2 regions of the Symbiobacterium terraclitae genome follow, and region 1 is predicted to be linked to the other one. Evidence: a T-box and tRNA genes for the amino acid it is inferred to sense, from the RefSeq annotation. Region 1 holds a T-box; the other holds one or more tRNA genes.
The links. A T-box is a leader RNA that pairs with one kind of tRNA and senses whether it is charged. The one in region 1 lies ahead of pheS (phenylalanine--tRNA ligase subunit alpha), so its partner is inferred to be a tRNA-Phe.
Positions count from the first base shown of each region.

Region 2: it has a tRNA-Phe gene. The T-box ahead of pheS (phenylalanine--tRNA ligase subunit alpha) is inferred to sense a tRNA for this amino acid. The anticodon was not compared.

Region 1 covers NZ_JAGGLG010000003.1:148,389-157,321, forward strand. The annotation lists gene J2Z79_RS03130 (ferritin family protein) at 1-545, shown strand, start outside; gene pheT (phenylalanine--tRNA ligase subunit beta) at 712-3,456, opposite strand; gene pheS (phenylalanine--tRNA ligase subunit alpha) at 3,476-4,507, opposite strand; T-box leader at 4,550-4,805, opposite strand; gene J2Z79_RS03145 (TrmH family RNA methyltransferase) at 5,076-5,867, opposite strand; gene J2Z79_RS03150 (potassium channel family protein) at 5,864-6,529, opposite strand; gene J2Z79_RS03155 (TrkH family potassium uptake protein) at 6,526-7,896, opposite strand; gene J2Z79_RS03160 (potassium channel family protein) at 7,912-8,562, opposite strand; gene rplT (50S ribosomal protein L20) at 8,676-8,933, opposite strand, start outside.
Region 2 covers NZ_JAGGLG010000013.1:81,357-90,289, forward strand. The annotation lists gene cimA (citramalate synthase) at 1-1,330, shown strand, start outside; tRNA gene J2Z79_RS09365 (tRNA-Leu) at 1,495-1,585, opposite strand; RNA gene ffs (signal recognition particle sRNA small type) at 1,585-1,666, opposite strand; tRNA gene J2Z79_RS09375 (tRNA-Ala) at 1,663-1,738, opposite strand; tRNA gene J2Z79_RS09380 (tRNA-Phe) at 1,744-1,819, opposite strand; gene J2Z79_RS09385 (NAD(P)/FAD-dependent oxidoreductase) at 2,107-3,234, shown strand; gene J2Z79_RS09390 (hypothetical protein) at 3,390-3,713, shown strand; gene J2Z79_RS09395 (SDR family oxidoreductase) at 3,822-4,577, shown strand; gene J2Z79_RS09400 (peptidoglycan D,D-transpeptidase FtsI family protein) at 4,772-6,436, opposite strand; gene mltG (endolytic transglycosylase MltG) at 6,518-7,573, opposite strand; gene J2Z79_RS09410 (DUF1292 domain-containing protein) at 7,660-7,971, opposite strand; gene ruvX (Holliday junction resolvase RuvX) at 8,027-8,461, opposite strand; gene J2Z79_RS09420 (rhomboid family intramembrane serine protease) at 8,464-8,933, opposite strand, start outside.

The DNA of each region.
Region 1 (8,933 bases):
TGACGCCCGGCGGGATGGCGCCCGGCGACATGATGCGTGACGCCCGCCCGGAGGGGAGGCCCATGGGGGACCTGCCCGAGTCCGCGCCCGAGCTCGTGCCCGCAGTTCCGGCGCTGCCTCTGCCCTCCGGCGACCTGGCAGCCCTGGCTCGCAGGATTCCGAAGTACTTACAGGACGAAGTCACGTCAGCCGCTTTCTACCGGCATCTGGCGGGGGAGGCCCGGGACGAGAAGGTCCGCGGCTACCTCGAGCAGGCTGCCGCGGATGAGGATAAGCACTTCCGGTTGCTCAGTGATCTGTACTTCCGGCTGACCGGTCGCCGGCTGCACCCCACCGCACAGCGCGTACCGCACAGCTCGCACCGGGACGGTCTGCTGATCGCCGCAAATGACGGGATCAAGGCGTACGGGGAGTACGAGGACGAGTACCAGCGGGCGACCGACCCGTACCTCCGCTGGCTCTTCTTCGAGCTCCTCTCCGATGAGATCGGGCACGCAGTCCGCCTTAACACCATCCTGCACATGGCGGGTGGACATGGGGAATAACCGGTGAGGCACGCCGCAGGGCGGTGTGCCTCGCTTCGTGGCCCCGCCGTCACCGTCGCTTCACGTTCCAACCAAGCCCGTCGACCCCTGCGACGTGGGTAACCGCCTGCACAAAGAAGGGTGCGCCCCGCAAGGCGCACCCTCCCCGATCATGTCGCAAGTTGATTCAGCTCCGCAGCTCGGCGCCCAGCGCCTGCAGCGCCTCCCGGACCCGGTTGTGCACCGGCTCCAGCTCGGCGTCGGTGAGCGTGCGGTCGGCGGCCCGGTAGGTCAGCCGGTAGGCCAGCGAGCGCTTGCCCTCGCCCAGCCTCTCGTCCTGGTAGAGGTCGAACAGCCGCACGTCCTCCAGCAGCTCGCCGCCGGCCTCCCGGATCGCCGCCTCGAACCGGCTGGCGGGCGTGTCGAGGCCGACCACCATCGCCACGTCCCTGGCGACGGCGGGGAAGCGCGGCACGGGCCGGTAGGTGGCCTGGGGCGCCATCGCCGCCACCAGCGGGCCGAAGGCGACCTCCGCCACGTAGACCCGGCCGGGCAGCTCCCAGGCCTCCTGCACCCGCGGGTGCAGCTCGCCCAGGTGGCCGGCCGGCACGCCGTTCAGCAGCAGGGCAGCCTGCCGCCCCGGGTGCAGCACCGGGTTGGCGCTGGGCTCGAAGCTGGCGCCCTGCACGCCCAGCTCGGCCAGCAGGTGCTCGACCACGCCCTTCAGGGCGAAGAAGTCCGCAGGCTTCTCCGGGCTGCGCCAGCCCAGCGGGGCCAGGTTGCCGGTCATCGCCAGCCCCAGCACCAGCGGCTCGTCGGGCAGCTGCTGCCCCTCGACCGGCCGGTAGATGTGGCTGATCTCGAAGATGGCCAGGTCGCGGATCTGCCGGTTGACGTTGTACTTCACCGCGTCCAGCAGGCCCGGCAGCAGCAGGGTGCGCAGCGTGGAGCGCTCGTCGTACATCGGGTTGGCCAGCGTGAGGAAGTTCCGGTGGGGATCGTCCGCCGGCAGCCCCAACATGTCGTAAACGCGGGGGTGGATCAGCGAGTGCGTGAGCACCTCGGTGAGGCCCGCGCCGGCCAGCGCCCGCCGGGCGGCCAGCTTCGCCTCCGCCTGGGGGGTGCGGCCTCCCCGGGTCGAGGGCAGCGTCGGCAGCTCCAGCGGGATCTGGTCGTAGCCCTCGCAGCGGGCGATCTCCTCGATCAGGTCGACCTCGATGGCGATGTCGCTGCGCCGGGTCGGCACCACGACGACCAGGATCTCGCCGCCCTCGCCGGCCTGCACCGCCTGCCCGGTCCCCGCCGCGGCCCCGCCGCTCACCGCCGGCGCCTGACCGGCATCCGCCAGCACCTCGGCGTCCACGGTCGCCTCACCGCCGGCACCGGGCGTCGCCCCATGGCCCAGCAGCGCCTCGAGCCGCGCACCGGCCTCCTCCAGCGCGGCCCAGGCGGCGGAAGCCCACGCCCGGTACGACTCCGGGTCGGCGGGCACCGGCGAGACCTGGTGGATGGCGGTCCAGACCGGGCGGCCGCCCAGGTCCTCTCCCGCCTCCTCGCCCGGCTCGGGCGCGCCCTGGGCCAGGTCGGCGACCAGGTCGGCCGGGCGCAGCACCGCCATGCCCAGGCTCGTAAGGTGCTCGGCCATCCGCTCCGGCGACAGCTTCAGCCCGGTGAGGGCGTTGGCCCGGTCGGTGCGCAGCAGGATGACGGGCGGGACCGCCGGGCGCGGGTAGACGTCCACGCAGCCGGCGACCACGGTGCCGCCGGCCAGCCCGGCCATCAGCTGCGCGGCCCGGTCGGCGGCCCGGATGCAGCCGGAGGGGTCGACGCCCTTGGTGAACCGCTTGGACGCCTCGCTGGGCAGGTTGTACCGCAGCGCGGTGCGCCGGTTGTTGATGTTGTCGAAGTGGGCCGACTCGATCAGGATGTCCACCGTCTGATCGGTGACCTCCGACTCCAGCCCGCCCATGACGCCGGCCAGGGCCACCGGCCCCTCGCCGTCGGCGATGACCAGCACGTTCTCGTCCAGCACGCGCTCCTGCCCGTCCAGGGTGGTGAAGCGCTCGCCGGCGCCGGCCCGGCGCACGATGATCTGCCGGCCGCGGATCTTCGCGTGGTCGAAGGTGTGCAGCGGCTGGCCCAGCTCCATCATGACGAAGTTGGCGATGTCCACAATGTTGTTGATGGGCCGCATCCCCGCCGCCCGGATCCGCGCCTGCAGCCAGAGCGGCGACGGGCCGACCTTCACCCCGCGCACCACCCGGGCCGCATAGCGGCTGCAGAGGTCGGGGGCGTCGATGCGCACGGCGATCAGGTCATGCGCGTCCGTGCCCGGCGCGTCCTCGGTGTAGGTCGCGGGCAGGGCGACCTCCCCGCCCACCAGGGCGGCGACCTCCTGCGCCACGCCGATCAGCGACTGGCAGTGGGCGGCGTAGTTGGCCGTCAGGTCCAGCTCCATGATCCAGTCGTTGAGGCCCAGGACCTCGGCCACGTCCATGCCCGGCTCCAGCCCGTCCTCCGGGGGCAGGATCATGATACCGTCGGCGTCGTCGCCCACCTGCAGTTCCACCTCGGAGCAGAGCATGCCGTGGGACTCCACGCCCCGGAGCTTCTTGACCCCCATCTCCATGCCCGGCAGTTTCGAACCCGGCACCGCCGCCGGCACCAGCGCGCCCACCGTGACGTTCTGCGCGCCGGTGACGATCTGGAGCACGTTGCCCCCGCCCACGTCCACCTGGCAGACCCAGAGCGTGTCGGCGTTGGGGTGGCGCTCCAGCGCGACCACCCGGCCCACCACGACCCCCTCCACCCCGGGGTTGGCGGAGACCAGGTTCTCCACCACCACGCCCCGGGCGGTCAGCCGGTCGGCCAGCTCCCGCGGGGAGAGGTCCACAGCCACGTAATCCTTCAGCCAGTTGTAAGAAACCCGCATCTGTGCCGCCTCCCCTCGCCTAGAACTGCCGCAGGAACCGCATGTCGTTGTTGACGAAGTGCCGGATGTCCTCGATGCCGTACATCAGCATCGCCACCCGCTCCGGGCCGTAGCCGAAGGCCCAGCCCGAGACCTCCTCGGGGTCGTAGCCGCCGGCCCGGAGCACGTTGGGGTGCACCATGCCCGAGCCGCCGATCTCGATCCAGCCCGAGCCCTTGCAGGTGCGGCAGCCCTTCCCGCCGCAGAAGATGCAGGAGATGTCCATCTCCGCCGAGGGCTCCGTGAAGGGGAAGTAGGAGGGCCGGAGCCGGATGCCGACGTTCGGGCCGAAGAGACCCCGGGCCATCTCGGTGAGGGCGCCCTTCAGCGAGGCCATGGTGATGCCCCGGTCGATGACCAGCCCCTCGACCTGGTGGAACATCATGGCGTGGGTCGCGTCCTCGAAGTCGCGCCGGAAGACGCGGCCGGGGCAGATGATCTTCACCGGGGTGCGGCCCTTGGCGACCTCCAGCATGTAGCGGATCTGCGTGTTGGAGGTGTGCGTGCGCAGCAGCACCTCGTCGGTGAGGAAGAGCGAGTCCTGCGCGTCGCGCGCCGGGTGGCCCTTGGGAATGTTCAGCGCCTCGAAGTTGTACCAGTCGGTCTCCACCTGGCGGGACTCGGCCACCTCGTAGCCCATGGCGATGAAGATCTCCTCGATGCGGTGGATCACCTGGTTGAGGATGTGCAGGTGGCCCCGCCGGACCGGCTCCCCGGGCAGGGTGACGTCCAGCCGCTCACGCGCGAGCCGGGCCTCAAGCTCGGCGGCGGCCAGGTGCGCCTCCCGGGCGTCGAGCGCTGCGGTGATCGCCTGCTTGATCTCGTTGCCCAGCGCGCCCATCGCCTTGCGCTCCTCGACGGTGGGGAGCTGGCCCAGCCCGCCCAGGACACGGCTCAGGTCCGACTTCTTGCCCAGGTAGCGCACCCGCATCTCCTGGACCGCCCCCACGTCGGGGGCCGCTGCGATGGCGGCGAGCGCCTCGTCGCGCAACTTCAGCAACTGCTCCTTCAACAAGGCCACCTCCGAAAATCAAAATGAGCGCCTTCGTCCCACCAACGGGACGAAAGCGCTCGCTTCCGCGGTACCACCCGAGTTGAGCCCATGCGGGCTCCGCTCTTGACAGGCGCCAGCACGCCGCCCTCCTGTAACGGGAAGGACCCGTCCCCGCCTACTGGGCTTTGACCGTGCCGTTCAGCAGGGCAGCTCCGGAGGGAACTTCACGCGACGGGTGGAGAGCCGGCTTGCAGTCGGGGCACGGCCTCCCTGGACACCACCGCTGTCGGCTACTTTCCTCCATCACAGCCGATTGCCACGTAGACCAAACCTGTGGGGATGAGTATAGCAAATGGCTACTGGACTGTAAAGCGCTTGTAGAGCAAGTAGGCGATGACGGAACCGGTGTGGGAGAAGATGGTCCAGAGCACCTCTGCGGTAGCGGAGTTGTTCACGCCGCCACTCCCTCCCTCTACCCTTGTTCGATTTGTCCGACATCTGGTATTATACCACGCCCGCACCTGTCCCTCAAGGCTTTACAGCAGAAGCGTCATAAAGAGACATCGAACTGAAGGGCGTGCGCCATTCAGGCCTGCTGCCGCAGCGCCTCGTAGACCATGAGCGCCGCGGCCACGCCTGCGTTCAGCGACTCGGTGGGCCCGACCATCGGGATGGAGACCACGCCGTCGGCCTCCTGGCGGGCCAGCGGCGAGGGGCCGGCGCCCTCGTTGCCGATGACGACCGCCGCCCGGGTGAGCGTCGCCTCCCAGGGAGACAGGGCGCCGCCGGCATCCGCCACGTAGATGCGCCGACCCCGGGCCCGCAGCCCCCGCAGGGCCGCGTCGAGGCCCAGCTTCACCACCGGCAGCCGGAAGAGCGAGCCCATCGCTCCCCGCACCACCTTGGGGTTGTAGGGGTCCACCCCGCCCGCCACCACGGCGCCGCCGCCGCCCAGCGCCTCCAGCGTCCGGACGACGGTGCCCAGGTTGCCGGGGTCCTGCAGGTTGTCCAGCACCAGCACCAGCCCCGGCCCCAGGTCGTCCAGTGCCCAGGGCCGCGGCCGGAAGACGCCCACGACGCCCTGCGGGGTCTGGGTGTCGGCGGCCCGCTCCAGGGCTTCCGGCGTGGCACGGTAGAGCGGCACGCCCCGGGCCGACGCCGCGCACAGCAGCTCGGCGCCCCGGGGGCGCTCCGCCAGGTCGGGCGAGTAGAGGAGGTAGGCCACCTCCACCCCCGCCGCCAGCGCCTCCTCGACGAGCCGCACGCCCTCCATGTGGGCGAGGCCCGCCGCCTCCCGCTCCCGGCGCTCCCGGGCGAGGAGGCGGGCCTGTTGAACCAGTCTGTGCTTGGGCCCCAGCGGGGCCTCGTGGCTGCTCATTGCTGCTGCAACATCCTCTCCAGCTGCTTGACGCCCTCTTTGCTCCCCAGCAGCACCAGGTGGTCGCCGGGCTTGATCTGGTCGGTGGCCAGCGGCGCCGCATTGATGTGCTCGCCGGACTTCAGGGCCAGCACCGAGATGCCGAAGCGGGCCCGCAGGTTAGCCTCCCGCAGGGTCAGGCCCTCCAGCTGGGGCGGCGCCTCCATCTCCATGATGGTGTACTCCGGCGAGAGCTCGATGTAGTCGATCTCGCTCCCGGTGAGCAGGGAGTGGGCCACCCGGGCGCCCATGTCGCGCTCGGGGTAGAAGACCCGGTCGGCGCCCACCTTCTCGAGGGTGCGGCCGTGCAGCTCGCTCATCGCCTTGGCCACCACCAGGGGCACGCCCTGCTCCTTCAGGAGGACGGTCGTCAGGATCGAGGCCTCGACGTCGTTGCCGATGGCGACGACGCCGACGTCGAAGTTGCGCAGGCCCAGGGCCCGGAGCGCATCCTCGTCGGTGGAGTCGCAGGCCACGACGTGGGTGAGTTCCGCGGCGAAGTGGTCCACCCGGTCCTGGTTCTGGTCGATGCCCAGCACCTCGTGGCCCATGCGCTGCAGGTGCAGCGCCACGCTGGACCCGAACCGGCCCAGTCCGACCACGACGATCGTCTTGCGGCTCATCCGATCATCACCCGCTCCTCCGGATATTCGATGTGCGCCCGCTCCCGGCGCCGCTGGGCCAGGGCCACGGCGGCGGTGAGCGGCCCGATGCGGCCGATGTACATGGTGAGGGCGATCAGCAGGCGGCCGGGGATACTTAGGTGGGGCGTGACCCCCGTCGTGAGCCCTACGGTGGAAAAGGCCGAGGTGCCCTCGAACAGCACGTCGGCGATGGTGACCGGGTTGCCGGGGTCGGAGACCACGTGGCTCTCGGTCACCAGCAGCAGACCGCCCACGACGACGATGATGGCCATGGCCATCGCGGCGATGGCGATCGCCCTGTCCAGCAGCTCCCGGGGCAGCCGCCGGCCCATCACCTGGATCTCCTCAGTTCCGCGCACGGTCGCCCGCACGGCCAGGATGATCACCGCGAAGGTGGTCGTCCTGATGCCGCCCCCCGTGCCGCCGGGGGAGCCGCCGATGTACATCAGCACGATGGCCACCAGCAGGGCGGCGTAGGCCATCCTCCCCATGGAGATGGACTCAAAGCCGGCAGTACGGAACGTGACCGAGGTGAAGAGGGCGTTGAAGAACTTGTCCGGGAACGGCAGCGGCCCCAGGGTCGCCGGATTGCCGTACTCCAGCGCCAGGATGAGCAGCGTGCCCGCGACCAGCAGCCCGCCCGTGACCACCAGCACGATCTTGGTCTGCAGGGCAAAGCGCTCCCACCGCCGCTGGCGCCACACGTCCTGCATCACGATGAAACCTATCCCGCCGAGCAGGATCAACCCGGCCACGACCAGCAGAATGAACGGATCCCGGTTGAAGATGCGCAGCGACTGAGATGTGAGGTCGAAGCCCGCGTTGTTGAAGGCGGTGATCGCGTGGAACACCCCAAAGTAGAGCGCCTGCCCGGGGGGGTAGTAGGCGAGGAAGCGCAGGGTGAGCAGCGCGGCGCCCACCGCCTCGACGATCAGGGTGGTCGTGATGATGCTGCGGGTCGTCTTCACCACCCCGGCGATGGAGAAGGAGCCGAGGGCCTCCTGCATCATCAGCCGCTCCTGCAGCCCGATGCGCCGGCCCGTCACCAGGAACATCATCGTGGAGAGGCTCATGATGCCGAGGCCGCCCGCCTGGACCAACAGCATCAGGACGACCTCACCGAAGGTGCTGAAGGTAGTCGCCACGTCCACCACCGCCAGCCCGGTGACGCAGACGGCCGAGGTGGCCATGAAGAGGGCGTCCACCAGCGTGAGCTGCTGCCCCGGCTCGTGAGCGATCGGCAGGGCGAGCAGGATGGTGCCCGTGAAGATCATCAGTGCGAAGCCAAGGGCCAGGGCCTGCGGCGGGGTGAACGATGGCGCCCTCCGGCGCTGCTCCAATGCCATGCTCCGCCCTCCCCGCTACTCGCCCTGCAGCCGGGTGATGCCCCCGGCCGACCCGATGACCACCATCACGTCGCCCTCGGCGATGCGCTCCTGGGCGCGGGGCGAGACGATCACCCGGTTCCCCCGCTTGATGGCCATCACGTTCAAGCCGTAGCGGTGGGGCAGGTCCAGCTCCTGCAGGCTCCGGCCCAGCACCATCCTGGGCGGCGTGATCTCGGCCATGCCGTACTCGTCGGAGAGGCGCACGTAGTCGATGATGCCGCCCGTGGCGATGTTGCTGGCCACGCGGATGCCCATGTCGCGCTGGGGGTAGACGACCCGGTCGACGCCCAGGTGCTTCAGGATGCGTCCGTGGGCCTCGTCCTGCGCCTTGGCCACCAGGTGCGGCACGCCCATGTCGCGGCAGTTGAGGACGGTGATCACGCTGGCCTCCACGTTGTCGCCGATGGCCACGACTACGGTATCGAACTCGTTGATGCGCAGGGCCCGGAGCGCGGCCGGGTCGGTGCAGTCGGCCCGGACGACGCGGCTCAGCACGGGCGCCAGCTCGTCCACCCGGGCCTCGCTCACGTCCACCGCCAGCACGTACTGGCCCATCTCGACGAGCACCCGGGCCACGCTGGCACCGAAACGCCCGAGTCCGATTACCGCATATCGCTTGCGCATCGTCGCTGCTCCCTTCGCTGACGGGTGAGTGCCCGGTGTCGCTAGCACCCAATATACTCCAACTCCGGACAAGTGGAAAGCCCACCCGGGAAGGGTGGGCGTGAGGAACGATGTTACAGGCTGGCCTTGGCCTTCTCCACCAGGGCGGAGAAGCCGGGGGCGTCGTTGACGGCGATGTCGGCCAGGACCTTGCGGTTCAGCTGCACGCCGGCCTTGCTGAGGCCGTTCATGAACTGGCTGTAGGACAGGCCGTTCATGCGGGCAGCAGCGTTGATCCGGGCGATCCAGAGCCGCCGGAAATTGCGCTTCTTCTGCCGCCGGTCGCGCCGGGCGTAGTAGAGCGCCTTCATCACGGTCTCGTTGGCGGGGCG
Region 2 (8,933 bases), on a different contig from region 1:
CGGAAACGCCGCCGAGTCGGACGCCACCCTGGCGGCCCTGCTGGAGGCCGGCACAGAGGCGGTGGCCCTCTTCGGCAAGAGCTGGGACTACCACGTCACCCGGGGGCTGGGGACCACCCTGGAGGAGAACCTCCGGATGATCCGGGAGTCCGTGGCCTACCTGAAGCGGCAGGGGCGGGAAGTGGTCTACGACGCGGAGCACCTCTTCGACGGGTTCCGCCGGAACCCGGAGTACGCCCTGGCGACGCTCCGGGCCGCAGTCGCCGGCGGCGCGGACTGGGTCGTGCTCTGCGACACCAACGGCGGGACGCTGCCGGAGGACGCCGCGGCGGTGGTCCGGCGGGTCGCCGCCGAACTGCCGGGCGTCCGCCTCGGCATCCACGCCCACGACGACAGCGGCCTCGGCGTGGCCGTCACGCTGGCGGCGGTCCGGGCGGGGGCGACGATGGTGCAGGGGACGATCAACGGCTACGGCGAGCGCTGCGGCAACGCCAACCTCTGTGCGATCATCCCCAACCTCCAGCTCAAGATGGGCATCCCCTGCCTCCCCGAGGATAAGCTGCGCGAGCTGACCGCGGCCAGCCACTTCGTCAGCGAGGTGGCGAACCTCCCCCCCTGGGACGCGCAGCCCTTCGTGGGCCGCAATGCCTTCGCCCACAAGGCCGGCGTCCACGTGAGCGCCCTGCTGAAGGATCCGGCGATGTACGAGCACCTGCCCCCGGAGACCGTCGGCAACGAGCGGCGGGTGCTGGTCTCCGACGTGGGCGGCCGCTCCAACCTCCTGGCGGCCTTCGGCGACCAGCTTTCGCCGGCCGAGGCCGCCGCCCTGATCCAGCAGGTGAAGGAGCGGGAAAGCCGGGGCTTCCAGTACGAGGGCGCCGAGGCCTCCGTGGCGCTGCTCACCTACAAGGGAAAGGCGCCGTTCGAGGTGCTGGGCGTGAAGCTGATGGTCACCGGCGCCGCCGACGGACCAGCCGAAAGCGAGGTCGCCATCAAGCTGCGCGTCGGCGACCAGATCGTCCACACCGCCGCCGAGGGCAACGGGCCGGTGCACGCGCTGGACCAGGCGCTCCGCAAGGCGCTGACCGAGGTCTACCCCTCCGTCTCCCGCATGCAGCTGCTGGACTACAAGGTGCGCGTACTCGAGGGCTCCCAGGGCACGGGCGCCGTCGTGCGGGTGCTCATCGAGTCCGGCGACGGCGAGGAGCGCTGGTCGACGGTGGGGGCCTCGTCCAACATCCTCGAGGCCTCCTGGCAGGCGCTCACCGACAGCCTGGCCTACTTCCTCATCTTCCGGGAAGGGGCGGGATCCACCGCTGCCGCGGACTAGAACCCGCGCTGTCCCGCCCCGGGTCAGGACCCGCCCGGCGGGGAGAACTGTCCGGGCGGCGTTCCGCGGCCCCCGATGGCAGCGCGCGCCGGTTGCCCCGGCGAGACAGGAAAAAAGAACCGACCCTGCCCCACGAGGCAGGGTCGGTTCTCTGCTGTGCAATCTGGTGCAGATGGGGAGACTCGAACTCCCACCGGGAGTGGTTACCCGACACGGTCCTGAGCCGTGCGCGTCTGCCAATTCCGCCACATCTGCGAGATGTCCACCTAGCGAACCGACGGTGCGCTGCTGCCTTCCGACCCTGACGCGTTTCCGCCGGCCCGCTAGCGGACTGGTGGAGCTAAGGGGAGTCGAACCCCTGACCTCTTGAATGCCATTCAAGCGCTCTCCCAACTGAGCTATAGCCCCGTATGTGGTGGCCCAGGCCGGAATCGAACCGGCGACACCGCGATTTTCAGTCGCGTGCTCTACCAACTGAGCTACCGGGCCGTATGCGCCGGATATGATGCTCCGGCGGAACTCTATGTTACCGTATCCGCACCGCTTCGGCAAGTCCGAGTTTCTCCCACCAGCTGTGCCACCGCCGCCATGTCTCTTCCAATCGCCGTCTTCCGCCCCGAAGGCCACATTCGCGGCGGCCGCAGCCGGCACCACGACGAACCGGCAGTGGGGTGACGATTCAGCAAGACTTTTTTAACCTCGATGTTGACATTCCTCCGCGAACGGCGTACATTGGTTGTGAAGAGATTCACAACCACGCGCTGGGGGGATGTGCGGTGGGCGAGAACCGTCCGATTCTGGTGGTGGGCGGCGGATACGCAGGACTCTCTTTCATCAGGCAGATGCGGAAGTACAGCCCCGAGGTCCCCGTGACCTTGATCGACAAGAACCCCTATCACACGATGCTCGTCGAGACCCACCAGGTGGCGGCCGGGACCCGCCCGGCGGAGTCGATCCTGATCCCCTTCGACCAGCTGGGCGACTTCCGCTTCATCCGGGCGGAGGTCATCGCCGTCGATCCCGGGACCCGCACGCTCTCCACCACCGCGGGAGACATCCGCTACGAACGCCTCGTTCTCGCGGTGGGCAGCGTGGATCACGACTACGGCGTGCCCGGCGTCCGGGAGCACTGCCAGATGCTCAGGGGCCTCGCCGACGCCGAGGAGATCCGGCGGCGGCTCGACGCCCTCGGCCCCGACGCCCCGGTGCTCATCGCCGGCGGCGGCCTGACGGGCGTCGAGCTGGCGGCCCACATCGCCCTGCGGCGCCCCGGGCACCGGTCGATCACGCTGGTGGAGGCCGCCCCGACCCTTCTGCCAGGCCTTCCTCCCCGCCTGGCGCGCGCAGCCCGGCGCCGCCTGGGGCTGCTGGGTGTCAACGTGCTGGCCGGCTCGCCGGTGACGCGGGTCGAGGCCGGCCGCGCCCACCTGCGGGACGGAACGGTCCTGCCCTTCGGGCTGATGATCTGGGCGGCCGGGGTCAGGGCACACCCACTGGTGACGGCGCTCGGCCTGCCCGCCGACAGGACGGGCCGGGTAATCGTCGGGCCCGATTACCGGACGCCGCTCCCCGACGTGTACGTGATCGGCGACTGCGCATCCGGCCACCAGCCGTCCGCCCAGGCGGCCCTTCAGCAGGGCCGGGCGCTCGCGGCGGTCCTGACCGGCAGGTCACCCGCGCCGCTGCGGAGCAAGGGCGTCCTCGTCGACCTCGGGGAGCACCGGGCCGTGGGCCGGGTGGGGGCTATCACCCTGAGCGGGCTGGTGCCGGGGATTCTCAAGCGGTTCACCGAGGCCGCCTGGATCGGCCGCATCGGCGGGTGGGGTGCGGCGCTCCGCAGCCTGATCTGGGGCAGCCCGGCGCTGTCGGAGGGCGTCGAGGGAGCGCCCCGCATGCGGATTTGACACGGACCGCGGCGAACCCGCGATCGGGTTCCGGCAACGGAGACACGGAAGCATGCCGGCGTACCCGGGCCGCACTCCACGTTGGAGGATGTAAACGGGTTTCGCCGGCTGGTGTAAAATGTAGGAACACCCTATGAGAATCTCTGGAGGGGCCTATGCCAGATATTCCGTTCTTTGATGCCATCGGCTTCTTCGCGCAGAAGCTTCAGGAGGTCGAGCAGCAGCTCATCGCCAAGAAAGCCGAGCGTGAGATCCTGCTGGCGAACCAGGCCAGCCTGGAACAGACACTGGCGACCCTGGCCCTCCTCTCTCCCGAGCACCAGAAAGCGATTCAGCAGGAGGTCGCCTCCCTCAAGGAAGTGCTCCACACCACCGAGCGGAACCTCACCTCGCTGGAAGGCGAGATCGACATGCTGAACGCCAAGCTCAACGCCCTGAAAACTGCCCGCGACCTCCTGCACGTGGAAGGCACGCCATAACGGTGGGGGCCCGTCGCCTGGTCGACAGGTAACGTGCTCCCTTCTTTATGCGGATTGAGAAAGGAGTGTGCCGGTATGGATCTCGGGTTGACGGGGAAGATAGCCTGGGTGACCGCAGCCAGCACAGGGCTCGGCTACGCCTCGGCGCTGGCGCTGGCCCGTGAGGGGTGCGACCTCGCCATCTGCAGCCGCAGCGAGGAGGCCATCAGCTCGGCCGCCGGGCGGATACGCCAGGAGACCGGGCGCAAGGTGCTCGCTATGGCGGCGGACGTCAGCCGAAAGGAGGACCTGGAGCGGTTCGTCGCAGCGGCGCTGGCGGAGTACGGCGGCGTGGACATCGTGGTCTCCAACACCGGCGGCCCGCCCGCGGGCGGTTTCCTCGACTTCGACGACGATGCCTGGGTCAACGCCTTCAACTCGCTCCTGATGCCGGCCGTCCGCCTGAGCCGAGCCGCGCTGCCCTCCATGAAGGAGCGGGGATTCGGCCGGATCATCTACATCACGTCCTCCGGCGTGAAGCAGCCCATCCAGAACCTGATCCTCTCCAACTCCCTCCGGGCCGCCGTCACCAACATGATGAAGAGCCTGGCCACCGAGGTGGCGCCGCTGGGTATCACGGTGAACTGCGTGGCTCCCGGCCGGATCCACACCGACCGGGTGGACTCCCTCGATCAGGGCGCTGCCGCCCGGAGCGGCAAGAGCCTGGAGGAGGTCCGCAGGGAGGCGGCGAGCCGCATCCCCGTCGGCCGCTACGGCAGGCCGGAGGAGTTCGGCCGCGCGGTCGCCTTCCTCGCCAGCGAGGCGGCCTCGTACATCACGGGTTCGGCGTGGCAGTTGGACGGCGGCATGGTGGGTAGCCTGTAGGCGGTGCAGTCGCGCCTCGGCCAACGGCCTCGAGGCGCTGCCGCAGGATCGGTGCAACCACATCGTATAGTTGACGCCGCCGGGCGTGCCCCGCACTCGGGTGCGGGCATCCCGGCGGCGTTGCTCTCCACCCTGCCGCTCGTGCACCTGGACGGGCTCGGCAGCGGTGCGGTCCGGCCGCGCCCCAGCGCGCCTCACTCCAGCTCCAGGATCCGCTCGGCGATGCGCCGGAAGAGGGGTGCGGCGAAGGTCCCGCCCGAACGGCCGTCCTCGATCAGCACCACGACCACGTACCGCGGCCGCTGGGCGGGGAACCAGCCGGCGAACCAGGCGTGCGTGGCCGGGCGGCCGTTCATCACCGTGTCGGCGGAGCCCGATTTCCCGGCCGCCCCGACCCCTTCCAGCCAGGCCGCCTGGCCGGTGCCCTCGCCGCCCGGCACGGTCGCGGCCAGCAGCGCCGCCTGCAGTTCGGCGGCCGTCGCCCGGCTCACCACCCGACGTGCCGGCTCGAGCCTGGGCCGTGCGACCACCGCGCCGTCGGTCCGCTTGACCGCCGTCACCAGGCGGGCCGGGTGGAGCGTCCCGCCGTTGGCGAGGGCCGTGTACGCCCGCGCCACCTGGAGCGGGCTCGCCTTCAGCCCGCCCTGGCCGAAGCTGAGCTGGGCGACGTCGCCGCCGTAGTGCGGCTCGGGCAGCGGCGCCACCGGCTCGTGGCCGGGGGGAAGGGCGCCGGTGGCTTCCCCCAGCCCGAACAGACGGGCCGCCTCCAGCACGGCGTCGCCGCCCATCCGCTCGTAGCCGATCTGGATGAACGCGGTGTTGCACGACCGGGCGATGGCCTCCCTGAGCGTCACGGGCCCCTGCGGAGTCCCGTCGACGTCCCGGAAGGTCCGGTCGCCCAGCCGGTAGGTACCGCTGCACACGAACTGCTCATCCGGCGCGATCAGGCCGGCCTCCAGGGCCGCGGCGGCAACCAGGGGCTTGAACACCGACCCGGTCTCGTAGGGCGTCAGGGCCCGGTTGCGCAGTTCGTTCTCGCCGGCCCAGACGGCCTGGTCGTAGTTGGGGCGCGAGGCGATGGCCAGCGGTTCGCCCGTGGCCGCGTCCATCACCACGACGCCCGCGCGCAGCGGGCCCCCTGTGGGATGGCCCGTCCGGTCCATCTCCTCCTCCACCACCCGCTGGATGCGGGCGTCGATGCTGGTGTGGAGGTCGTAGGGCTCCTTGTTCACGGGATCCAGCGGCAGGACGACCTGGAGGGCGCCCCCGGGCAGCGGCCCGCCCCGCCCGTCGTAGCGGGCCGTCAGGTGGGGGACGTTCTCGCCCCTGAGTTCGGCATCGTAGGCGAACTCCAGCCCGGTCTGCCCGCCCAGGGCGTTGGCGTACCCCACCAGGTGGCGGGCCAGCGAGTCCGGCCCGTAGCGGCGTCCGGTGGGGCCGACGGCCAGGCCGGGCAGCCCCAGCTCCGCCACCCGTTCGGCCGCCTCGGGGGAGAGCCCCTCGATCACCCAGCCCGCCTCATGGTGCCGCCGCACGTACTCCAGGACCCGGGCCGCCGCCTCCTCGCCCAGGGCGTCCGCCAGGGACTCCGCCACGGCCGCCGTGTCGCCGAAGAGGCGGGGAAAGGCCGCCAGTCCCAGGACCGACTGGGGATCGGTAAGGGCGACGCCGTTCCGGTCGTAGATGGCGCCGCGCCGCATCTGAAGGGGCAGGCGCTCGGTCCGCTGGCTGATGGCCTGCCGGGCCAGGGCCGGCCCCTGCATGACCTGCAGGTAGAACACCCGCGCCGCCAGCGCTGTCAGGCAGAGCGCGGCCGCGACGCTGAGCCAGAGCACGCGCCGGGCCATTCGGATGCGCATAGGGAAACACCTCGGTGGGAAATTATTCCCCGAGGTGTCACTCGTCATGCGTTATGTTGCTCCGAGGAGGCGGGGGCCCGGTCAGGGCTGCCGTGCCGCCAGGTTCGCCTCGGCCCGGTCGACGTTCTCCAGGTGCTCCTCGTAGGTGGCTGCGAAGTAGTGCTCGCCCGACCCGTCGTTCTTGGCGACGAAGTAGTAGTAGTCGTGGGTCTCAGGGTAGAGCACCGCCCGGATGGCGCTCTCGCCCGGCGATGCGATGGGCCCGGGAGGCAGCCCGGGATACTTGTAAGTGTTGTAGGGGGAATCGACCTCCAGGTGCTCGTAGAGCAGGCGCTCCGTGCGGGGCAGCCCCAGCGCGTAGTAGACGGTGGGGTCGGCCTGCAGCGGCATCCCGACGGCCAGCCGGTTCAGGTAGACGCCGGAGATCGCCGGCTGCTCCGCCGGCACCCGGGCCTCGGTCTCGACGATGGAGGCCAGGGTGACCACCTCGTGCACCGTGAGCCCCATCTCGTCGGCCCGGGCAAGGAGTTCGTCGGTCCAGACGGCCGCGAACCGGTCCAGCAGCATCGCCACGACCTCCTCGGCGGTGGTCGCGCTGTGGTACTCGTACGTGGCCGGGAACAGGTAGCCCTCCATCGGCTGCGCGACGTCCAGGTCGGGGGGCAGGTAGGGGTTCAGAGGCACGGCGGCGGCCACGGCGTTCAGGAAGTCCTCCCGCGGCACCACGTCCGCCTCGTCCAGGAGGTCGGCCATCATGGCCACCGTCAGCCCTTCGGGCAGCGTGAAGCGCCGCACCACCACGTCGCCCGAGACGAGCTTGGCCAGGATCTCGTCGGCGGACATGGCGGCCGAGAGTTCGTAGCGGCCCGAGACGATCTGGGCATCCAGTTCCCGGTAGCGGACGTAGAGACGGAACACGTTGGGGTCCCGGATGATGCCGCGTTCGGCCAGGATGTCGGCCACGTCGGCGGTGGTGGCCCCGGCGGGGATCTCGATCTCCACCGGCGCGGCAGAGGGGTCAGCGGGCTCCAGGCGCCCGAGGAACCACAGGAAGCCCGCGTACGCGGCGCCGGCCAGCAGGGCGAGCAGGACCACCAGGGCCAGGACCAGCCGGGCTGCCTTTGCTGCGATGGACAAGTGCGCTCATCCTTCCGGCGTTAAGTGCGTGCCCTGCCCTATTCGACAAAACGACGAGCCCTCCTGTCTGGAGGGCTCGGTGCGGCCTACTTCTCGGACTCCTCCTCGAACTCCTCGTCGTCGAGCATCTCCTCCCAGGCGTCGGCTACCCGCTCGAACTCCTCCTCGGACTCGATCTCGACCAGAACCTCCTCACCGTTCTCCTCGTCGATCCGCATGATGACGGCCTCTTCGTCTTCCTCGCCATCGTGGATGGGGAGCAGGACGGCGTAGTCCTTCTCGTCGACGGTGATGACCTGGACGATGGTGAACTCGTGCTCGTTGCCTTCCTCGTCCGTCAGCACGATAACGTCATCATCGTGCTCATGCTCGTGGTCATGCTCGTGGTCATGGCTCATGGCAATCACTCCGATCCACAAGATAGTCCCATTCTAATGCAGCCCAGTTGCCATGTCAAACCAAAGAGCCCGGCGAGGGTCGCGACCGTGCATCCAGGTAACCCTGCAGGATCACGGCCGCGGCCATCTTGTCGATCACCTTGCGTCGCCTGGCCCGGCTGACATCTGCCTCCAGCAGCACCCGCTGCGCGGCCATGGTGGACAGCCGCTCGTCGTAAGCCTCCACCGGAAGGCCGCTGTGGGCGGCCAACTGCTCGATGAAGGCCCGGGTCAGTTCGGCGCGGGGGCCATAGGTGCCGTTCATGTTGCGGGGCATCCCCACCACCCAGCGCGTCACGCCGTACTGGCGGGCGATCTCGGCAAGGCGGGCCAGATCCTCCTCCAGCGACCGGCGGCGGATCACTTCCAGACCCTGGGCCGTCCAGCCCAGTTCGTCGGAAAGTGCCACGCCGATGGTCTTATCTCCCACATCGAGCCCGCCTATGCGCACCATCATCCACCTCGATTCTCAACCGGCCGCCGGGGGGCGAGGATCTGCGCCAGCGCCACGCCGCTGAGGAAGCCGTTGATGTGGGCCCAGAACGCGACGTTCTGGACCAGGTCGTGCAGCCAGATGGGGGCGAGGCCGCTGGCCAGCTGCACCAGGAACCAGAGTCCCAGGAAGATCCAGGCCGGCACCCGCACGGCCGGGACCAGGTATCCGACGGGCACCAGCGTCAGGATCCGTGCCCGGGGGTAGCTGAAGATGTACCCGCCCAGCACGCCGGCCACGGCGCCCGACGCGCCGATGGTGGGGACGTCGGACGTCGGGTTGGCGACGGCGTGGGCGATGCCCGACAGCGCGGCGCAGAGCAGGTAGAACACCAGGTAGCGCCGGTGGCCCAGCCGCTCCTCAATGTTATCGCCGAAGACCCAGAGATAGAGCATGTTGCCCAGCACGTGCCCCCAGGACCCGTGCAGGA